Regions from separate parts of the Roseateles sp. GW821-FHT03B02 genome, predicted to be linked through region 2. Evidence: predicted binding sites of a transcription regulator. Region 2 holds the regulator's gene; each other region holds the start of a gene.
What was found. The regulator LexA, encoded in region 2, represses DNA repair genes until DNA is damaged. The targets are predictions, from matches to a motif close to ACTGTATNNNNATACAGT.
Positions count from the first base shown of each region.

Region 1: the regulator LexA is predicted to act here: its motif matches at 1,029-1,046, upstream of AC07VX_RS26360 (putative DNA modification/repair radical SAM protein).
Region 3: the regulator LexA is predicted to act here: its motif matches at 1,076-1,093, upstream of dinB (DNA polymerase IV).
Region 4: the regulator LexA is predicted to act here: its motif matches at 1,119-1,136, upstream of recA (recombinase RecA).

Region 1 covers NZ_JBWKUV010000017.1:18,620-20,818, forward strand. The annotation lists gene AC07VX_RS26360 (putative DNA modification/repair radical SAM protein) at 1-1,022, opposite strand, end outside; gene lplT (lysophospholipid transporter LplT) at 1,183-2,199, shown strand, end outside.
Region 2 covers NZ_JBWKUV010000002.1:126,736-128,934, forward strand. The annotation lists gene AC07VX_RS06810 (HAD-IA family hydrolase) at 1-596, shown strand, start outside; RNA gene ssrA (transfer-messenger RNA) at 610-982, shown strand; gene lexA (transcriptional repressor LexA) at 1,064-1,735, opposite strand; gene AC07VX_RS06825 (asparaginase) at 1,802-2,199, shown strand, end outside.
Region 3 covers NZ_JBWKUV010000009.1:222,366-224,564, reverse strand. The annotation lists gene dinB (DNA polymerase IV) at 1-1,063, opposite strand, end outside; gene AC07VX_RS22270 (PEP-CTERM sorting domain-containing protein) at 1,281-1,988, shown strand; gene AC07VX_RS22265 (aldo/keto reductase) at 1,999-2,199, opposite strand, start outside.
Region 4 covers NZ_JBWKUV010000010.1:182,753-184,951, reverse strand. The annotation lists gene AC07VX_RS23645 (regulatory protein RecX) at 1-31, opposite strand, end outside; gene recA (recombinase RecA) at 44-1,081, opposite strand; gene AC07VX_RS23635 (response regulator) at 1,283-1,954, shown strand; gene AC07VX_RS23630 (sensor histidine kinase) at 1,958-2,199, shown strand, end outside.

The sequences.
Region 1 (2,199 bases), on a different contig from region 2:
GCGCGGTCCACATCGAGCGGAAAGTGGCCGGGGTGGGCGAGCGCCCAGGCGAGCTTGGGGTCGTGCTGCAGCGACAGGAAGCCGGCTTCGGTGACGATCTCGTCGGCGCCGAAGCCGTAGAAGCGCATCAGCCAGTCGGCCTGGTAGAGCCGGTGCTCGCGCAGCAGCGGCGCGGCCTGCGGCGGCAGCGCGGCGCTGGCGTGCGGGATGGGGCTGTAGGCCGAGTAGTAGACGCGGCGCAGGCCCTGGCCGCGGTAGAGCCGGTGAGAGAGCTGCAGCACGGCACGGTCGTCGGACGCATCGGCGCCGACGATGAGCTGGGTGCTCTGCCCGGCCGGCGCAAAGCTGGGCGGCCGCGCAGCGCGCGCCGCAGCACCGGGCAGCGCACGCACGGCCTCGGCCTCACGCCGGGCTTCGCGCGCCGCCTGCAGCCGCAGATGGATGCGCGACATGGTGCGCTCGATGCCGCCCGCGTCCTTCTCGGGCGCGAGCTGCTTCAGGCTGGCTGCGCTGGGCAGCTCCACGTTGATGGAGAGCCGGTCGGCGTAGCGGCCGGCACGCTCCACCAGCTCGGGCGACGCGTCGGGGATGGTCTTGAGGTGGATGTAACCCTTGAAGAGCTCCACCTCGCGCAGCCGGCGCGCCACCTCGATGACCTGCTCCATCGTGTAGTCGGGCGTGCGGATGATGCCGCTGGACAGGAACAGCCCCTCGATGACATTGCGCCGGTAGAACGACAGCGTGAGCTGCACCACCTCGTCGATGGCGAAGCGGGCGCGGCGCACGTCGCTGCTCTTGCGGTTGATGCAGTAGAGGCAGTCGTACACGCACCAGTTGGTGAGCAGCACCTTCAGCAGCGACACGCAGCGGCCGTCCGGCGTGTAGGCGTGGCAGATGCCGTTGCTGGTGGAGCCCAGGCTCTTGCCGTCGCGCGAGTCGCGCTTCTCGGTGCCACTGCTGGCGCACGAGGCGTCGTACTTGGCGGCGTCGGCCAGGATGGCGAGCTTGTCCTGAACTTCCATGGCGATACTGTATATAAATACATATTCCCTGCGGCATTCATCCCCGCGTCATGCAAGGTTTCATCGCCGCTTCACGGCTGGCCGCCACAGTGCGGCGCCAGTGCATACCGCCGCGAACGACCTCCCCCCCAGCGCTGCCGCCTGCTCCCGGCAGGCCCCTTTGCCCCGCGGCTTCGGCATCGTCATCGGGGCGCAGTTCGCCTCGGCGCTGGCCGACAACGCGCTGCTCATCGTGGCCATCGCGCTGCTCGCGCAGCAGGGGTTCGCGGTGTGGTGGGCGCCGCTGCTGAAGGTGGGCTTCATGGCCGCCTACGTGGTGCTGGCGCCCTGGGTGGGGCCGCTGGCCGATGCCTTCGCCAAGGGCCGCGTGATGGCGGCGATGAACGTCGTGAAGATGGCGGGGCTGGCATTGCTGGCCCTGGGCTTGCACCCCGTGGCGGCACTGGCCGTGGTGGGCCTGGGGGCGGCGGCCTACGCGCCGGCCAAGTACGGCCTCATCACCGAGCTGGCCGCGCCCGAGGCACTGGTGAAGGCCAACGGCTGGATCGAGATCAGCGTGGTGTCGGCCGCGCTGCTGGGCGCCGTGCTGGGCGGCGCTCTGGTGAGCCCGCTGTGGCTGGGGTCGGGGTTGGCGGACTGGTGCGACGGACTCGATCTGCCGGCCGACAAGCTGACCGGCTCGCTGGCCGCGCTGCTGGTGATCTATGCGGTGAGCAGCGCGCTGAATGCCGGCATCCCCGACAGCGGCCAGCGCCAGCGCAGCGAAGCGCATGACCCGAAGACGCTGCTGCGCGAATTCCGCGCCGCCAACGGCCGGCTGTGGCGCGACGCCGAGGGCGGCCTGTCGCTCGCGGCGACGACGCTGTTCTGGGGCGTGGGTGCCACGCTGCAATTCGCCGTGCTGCGCTGGGCCGGCGAGGCGCTGCACCTGCCGCTGAGCCAGGCGGCGTACCTGCAGGCGGCGGTGGCCGTCGGGGTCATAGGCGGCGCGGCAGCCGCGGGGCGCTGGCTGGCACTGCACCAGGCAAGGCACGGGCTGTGGGCTGGGGTGGTGCTGGGGCTGCTGATGCCGGTGGTGGCCCAGATCGACCAGGTGGCCACTGCGGCGCTGACGCTGGCGTTGGTAGGCGCCGTGGGCGGTGCCATGGTGGTGCCGCTGAATGCGTTGCTGCAGCAC
Region 2 (2,199 bases):
ATCTGGCGCGCGCTGCTAACGCCATGCGGCTCGAACGTGGCTTGGCGCCGCAGCCGCTGTCGCAGTACCGTCCGCACGGTGGTTCGGGGGCGCGCGGCATGCTCGCGCAAGCCTTCGGCGTTGCTCCGGGCGAGTCGACCTACGACGAGCTCAAGCGTGAGTTCCTCGATCGCTACGAGGGATTGATGTACGACACCACGGCGCCCTTTGAAGGTATCGAGGTCGAGTTGGCCGGCTTGGTGGCGGCTGGTCTGGCCTGGGGCATCGTCACCAACAAGGCTGAGCGTTTTGCGCTCCCGCTGGTGGCGGCTCTGGGGTTGCGCGCGGGGGCCGTCATCGGTGGCGACACCACGGGCCACACCAAACCTCATCCGGCACCGTTGATTGAAGCGGCGCGCCGCCTGGACGTTGCGCCCGCGACCTGTCTCTACGTCGGCGACGATGAGCGCGACATCATCGCCGGCCGCGCCGCCGGCATGACGACTGCTGCGGCCGCCTGGGGCTATCTGGGCCAAAGTGGTGAATTCGCTCATTGGCGTGCCGATCTGGAGCTGTTCTCACCTGGGGAGCTCTTGAAGAAGCTCGGCCTGCCCTAAAATGCGAAGTTCTGGGGCCGACCTGGTTTCGACGTGGGTGCGGATCCGGAGTAGGGCATGCCGAGCACCAGTCCGCTCGTAAAACCACTGGAAACAAAGTAACTGCAAACGACTCTACGTTCGCACTCGCCGCTTAATTGCGGATGAGCTTCTCAACGGCAGGCCGATGGGCCGGGCTGAGTTCCGCAAGGGGCAAGGCTGAGAAGTCACTCACATCGGCTGGCGTCTTGCCGGGTCACTCGGTGGGGCGTGAGATTCAGTGACTGGCGGGAAAGCTAGCGTGCCACTGCGCGAGTTGACCGTGAGATTCAAATCAGCCGGCTAAGCATGTAGATCTGCCCGGTGATGGCTTGCGGACGGGGGTTCAATTCCCCCCGGCTCCACCATCCAAGCAAAAGGCCCGTGTCAGCGACACGGGCCTTTTTCCTTTTCAAGTGCGCCGGGGGGAATTGAACCCCCGTCCGATATCAGTTGAATCCTTGCCCCCGGATCAGGCCGACCGCCAAGCCTTCGATGGCGAAATGCTCGCTGCTCTCGTTGACGCGGATGGGTTCGAAGTCGGGGTTCTCCGGCAGCAGTTCGATGCCCTCCGGGCCGCGCCTGAAACGCTTCACGGTCACCTCCTCGCCGACACGGGCGACGACGATCTGGCCGTTGCGGGCTTCCTTGGCCGACTGCACGGCCAGCAGATCGCCGTCGAGGATGCCGATGTCCTTCATGCTCATGCCCTTGACCTTGAGCAGATAGTCGGGTTTCTTGGCGAACAGGCCGGGCTCGACGGTGTAGGTTTGCTCCACGTGCTCCTGCGCAAGGATGGGGGCTCCGGCGGCAACGCGGCCGATCAGTGGCAGCGTCAACTGCGCGAGGCTGGGAATGGGCAGGCTGAACTGGCGCGCGCGGTTGACGGCGCCGAGCACTTCGGACTTGAGCCGGATGCCACGCGAGGTGCCGCCGACCAGTTCCAGCATGCCCTTGCGAGCGAGCGCCTGCAGGTGCTCCTCGGCAGCGTTGGCGGACTTGAAGCCCAGCTCGGCAGCAATCTCGGCGCGGGTGGGCGGCGCACCGGTGCTTTCGATCGCGTTGCGGACCAGGTCGAAGATCTGCTGCTGGCGGGCGGTAAGCTTGGGTTGGTCTTGCACGGGCGGCCTTCTGAATTGGCTGGAAATTTGTCCAGCACCTGTATTTTCATCCAGGAATCCACAAAATTGCAAACTCCAGCGGATCTGATCGTCATTTTGGGTACCGGCGGCACGATCGCCGGCACGGCCAAGACTGCCAGCGACGGGGTGGGCTACACAGCAGCGCAGCTGGGCATCGATGACTTGCTGGCCGCCGTGCCGGCGTTGGCCGGGCGTCGCCTGGAAGCGCACCAGGTCGCTCAGTTGGACAGCAAGGACATGGACTTCGCCACCTGGCAGCGGCTCGCAACGGCCGTACAGGACCAGCTGCTGCGGCCCGAGGTGGGCGGCATCGTTATCACGCACGGTACCGACACGCTGGAGGAAACGGCCTACTTTCTGCAGCGCGTGCTGGCTCCCGCCAAGCCTGTGGTGCTGACGGCGGCGATGCGCCCGGCCACGGCACTGGCGCCGGACGGCCCGCA
Region 3 (2,199 bases), on a different contig from region 2:
ACAGGCCCGCGGCATGGCGGATGTCGGCGGCGCTGGTGATGGGGGTCTTGAGCGTCTGGTCGCGCGTGACGGTGACGAAGCCTTCGAAGCGCAGCTTGATGCCCACCGTCTTGCCCGCGTAGCGCTTGCGGGCGAGGTCGCGCGACAGGCTCTCGCAGAGCTCGTCCATGATCTGGCCGAGCAGGGCCTTGTCGTGCACGGCGCTCAGGTCGCGCTCGAAGGTGGTTTCGCGGCTGATGGACACGGGCTCGCTGTGGGTGACGACGGGGCGCGAGTCGCGGCCGTGCGCGGCGTTGTGCAGCCAGTGGCCGTAGCTTTCGCCGAACTGCTCGACCAGCCAGGCGGGCGAGGCGGCGGCGATGTCGCCCACGGTCTCCAGGCCGAGCTTGACGAGCTTGTCGCCCGCCTTGGGGCCGATGCCGTTGATCTTGCGAACGGCCAGCGGCCACACGCGGGTGGGGATGTCGTCCAGCGTCAGCACGGAGATGCCGTCGGGCTTGTCCAGCTCGCTGGCGATCTTGCTGAGCAGCTTGTTGGGCGTGATGCCGATGGAGCAGGTCAGGCCCGTAGCGCGCCAGACCGAGTTCTTGATCTCGCGCGCCACCGCCTTCACACCGCCCAGCGGGTCATGGCCGACGGCGTCGCGCACGCCGGGCACGTCGCTCAGGTCGATGTAGATCTCGTCGATGCCGCGGTCCTCGATGACGGGCGCGACCTCAGCCACGGCGGCCTTGAACAGCCTGGAGTACTTGCGGTAGGACTCGAAATCGGCCGGCAGCAGGATGGCGTCAGGCGCGCGCAGCGCGGCCTTCATCAGACCCATGGCCGAGAACACGCCGAGGTCGCGCGCAGCGTAGGTGGAGGTGGTGACGACGCCGCGGCCGGTGTAGTCGCGCAGCCTGGAATAGCACCAGGAGCCGTCTTCGAGCTGCCGCGGCACATCGGCCCGCCGGCCACCGATGACGACGGCCTCACCCTTGAGCTGCGGATAGCGCAGCAACTCCACAGACGCGTAGAAGGCATCCATGTCGAGGTGGGCGATCCAGCGATCGGGCTGCAGCATGCCTCGATTGTCACTGGGAATAAAGACAGGGCCTGGCAGCAGCCCGCTGGCAAGGACCTCGACCCCGAGATCCCACCGGGTTGAAGGTGGGCGGCATCCTCGTCGGCACCGTCATCACCCCGATGTCCGTGGGGCAGCCCGGGCAGTTAGGGGGAGCAGGTCAGAGGCGGCCGTCCTACCCTGCAGGCACCAACGTCACCGAGGCCGAGGAGGTCCCATGTCAGAACAGTCCACCGCGTTTCGAAAGTCCCTGATCGCCGGCTCGCTGGGCCTCCTGGCACTGGCGTCATCTGGCCTGGCCAGGGCCGATCTGCTGCTGGCCGGCAGCACTATCGCCCTGCCCACCGGCACCACGTCGCTCGCCGAGCCGCAACTGGCCGGCAGCATCATCGAAGACCGGACGGATGGTTTCAGCTTCGCCGGTGCCAATGGCACGGTGTCGGGCAGCATCCAGTCGCGCGTGATGCGTGCCGTCGACGGCACGGTGGACTTCTACTGGCGCGTCTTCAGCGATGCCACCTCGGCGGATGATCTCGGCAGCCTCCGGCTGGGAAACCTGTTCACGACGAACTACTTCGTGAACTGGCGCTCGGACAGCCTGGGCGACGTCGCGCCCACCACGGCAAATCGCTTCACGGGCGCCTTGAGCAGCGATTTCAATTTCAATTTCGGCCATGTGGATGCTGCGGGAGCGCTGCTCGGCCTGGGTGCCGGCAAGTCGTCCTACTTCATGTTCCTTGACACCGACGCCACCCACTACGACTTCACGGGCCTGATGGACGTGGCCGACCTGAACCACGCTCATATCTCCGGTCTCTTCAGTACCTTTGCGCCGACCGCTGCAACGATTCCAGAGCCGGACAGCCTGGCACTGGCCGGCCTCGCTCTCGGCGCGCTGGCGGCGCGTCGCCGGCGCGGCGGATGAGGGATTCGCTTCACCAGAGCGCGTGCACCTGCGGCGCGATGCGCCGCAGGTAGAGGTCGGCGAGGGACTGCATCAGCGGCGCGGGCAGGGCGGCGAGGTCGGCGGCGCTGACGTTCTCGTCCACCTGCGCCGGCGTGCGGCCGCCGGGGATGGCGGCCGTGACGGCCTCGTGCATCAGGATCCAGCGTAGGGCCAGGCGGGCCATGCTCAC
Region 4 (2,199 bases), on a different contig from region 2:
TCAGCGATAGCGGCGCGCGCGCCATGACCAGCGGCAGCCGGGTTTACTCCTCGGCCGGCGCGCTCAGCAACGCCACGCCCAGCGATTCACGGATCTTGTTCTCGATCTCGCGGGCGATGTCGGGGTTCTCGCGCAGGAATTCGCGGGCGTTGTCCTTGCCCTGGCCGATCTTCTCGCCGTTGTAGGCGTACCAGGCGCCGGACTTGTCGACGATCTTGGCGACCACGCCCATATCGACGATCTCGCCCTCGCGGCTGATGCCTTCACCGTAGAGGATGTCGAACTCGGCCGTCTTGAACGGAGGGCTGACCTTGTTCTTGACAACCTTGACCTTGGTCTCGGAGCCGATGACTTCCTCGCCCTTCTTGATCGAGCCGATGCGGCGGATGTCCAGGCGCACGGAGGCGTAGAACTTCAGCGCGTTGCCGCCGGTGGTCGTTTCGGGCGAGCCGAACATGACGCCGATCTTCATGCGGATCTGGTTGATGAAGATGACCATGCAGTTGGTCTTCTTGATCGTGGCGGTGAGCTTGCGCAGGGCCTGGCTCATCAGGCGGGCCTGCAGGCCGGGCAGGCTGTCGCCCATCTCGCCTTCGAGCTCGGCCTTGGGCGTGAGGGCCGCGACCGAGTCGACGACGATGAGGTCCACCGAGCCGGAGCGCACCAGCGCGTCGACGATCTCCAGCGCCTGTTCGCCGGTGTCGGGCTGGCTGATCAGAAGCTCCTGCAGGTTCACGCCGAGCTTCTGCGCGTACTGGATGTCGAGCGCGTGCTCGGCGTCGATGAACGCGGCGGTGCCGCCGAGCTTTTGCATCTCGGCGATGACCTGCAGCGTCAGCGTCGTCTTGCCGGACGATTCCGGACCGTAGATCTCGACGACGCGGCCGCGCGGCAGGCCGCCGACGCCCAGGGCGATGTCCAGGCCCAACGAGCCGGTGGAGACGACCTGGATGTCTTCGATGACCTCGCCTTCACCCAGGCGCATGATGGAACCCTTGCCGAACTGCTTTTCGATCTGGGCGAGGGCGGCCTGCAGGGCCTTGGCTTTTTCGGTGTTGAGGGCTTTGACCGGGGCGTCCATGCGAATCTCCGTGGGGAATGGCTGAATTATGGGGCAATCTGTATGTTTGTACAGTGGTTTGTCCCCCGATGTGCGGCAGCGAGCCGTCTCAGGATTGAGCAGAGTTTGCGCGCCGGGTGGCTCATGACGTGAGCCAGGCTTGCGCTTTCGCAAGCTGGCCACGGGGCCTGGGCACATAACATCGGCGCAGGAGACAAGACGATGCGCATCCTCATTGCGGAAGATGATCAAGTACTGGCCGACGGGCTGTTGCGCGCGCTGCGCGCTTCGGGCTATGCCGTGGACCGGGTCAGCAGCGGCACCGAGGCCGATACGGCGCTGGCAACCCATGAGTTCGACCTGGTGATCCTGGACCTGGGCCTGCCGCGCCTGCACGGGCTGGAGGTGCTGCGCAAGCTGCGCGCCCGCGGCTCGACGATGCCGGTGCTGATCCTGACCGCGGCCGACAGCGTCGAGCAGCGCGTCAAGGGGCTGGACCTGGGCGCCGACGACTACATGGCCAAGCCCTTTTCGCTGCAGGAGCTGGAGGCGCGTGTGCGGGCACTGACGCGCCGCGGCCTGGGCACGGCCAGCAGCCTCATCAAGCATGGGCCGCTGACCTTCGACGCCACCGGTCGCGTCGCCTACATCAATGAGCAGATGCTGGAGCTGTCGGCGCGCGAACTGTCGCTGCTGGAGGTGCTGCTGCAGCGTGCGGGGCGCCTGGTCAGCAAGGATCAGCTCGTGGAGCGGCTGTGCGAGTGGGGCGAGGAGGTGTCGAACAACGCCATCGAGGTCTACATCCACCGGCTGCGCAAGAAGATCGAGCAGGGGCCGATCCGCATCGCGACCGTGCGCGGCCTGGGCTACTGCCTCGAAAAGATCGCCTCTTAATCGATGCCCAACAAAGACGGCGTCAGCCCCCAGCAGGGCTCGCTGTTCGGCGAGATCCTCGACTGGATGCTCGCCCCGCTGCTGCTGATCTGGCCGATCAGCGTCGCGCTGACCTGGCTGGTTGCGCAGGGCATTGCCAGCCGGCCCTACGACCGCGAGCTCGGCGAAATGGCGCGCAGCCTCGGGCTGCAGGTGGCGGCGGAAACCGCGCCGCCAAGCATCGGCAAGGGCAAGGACCGCTACGC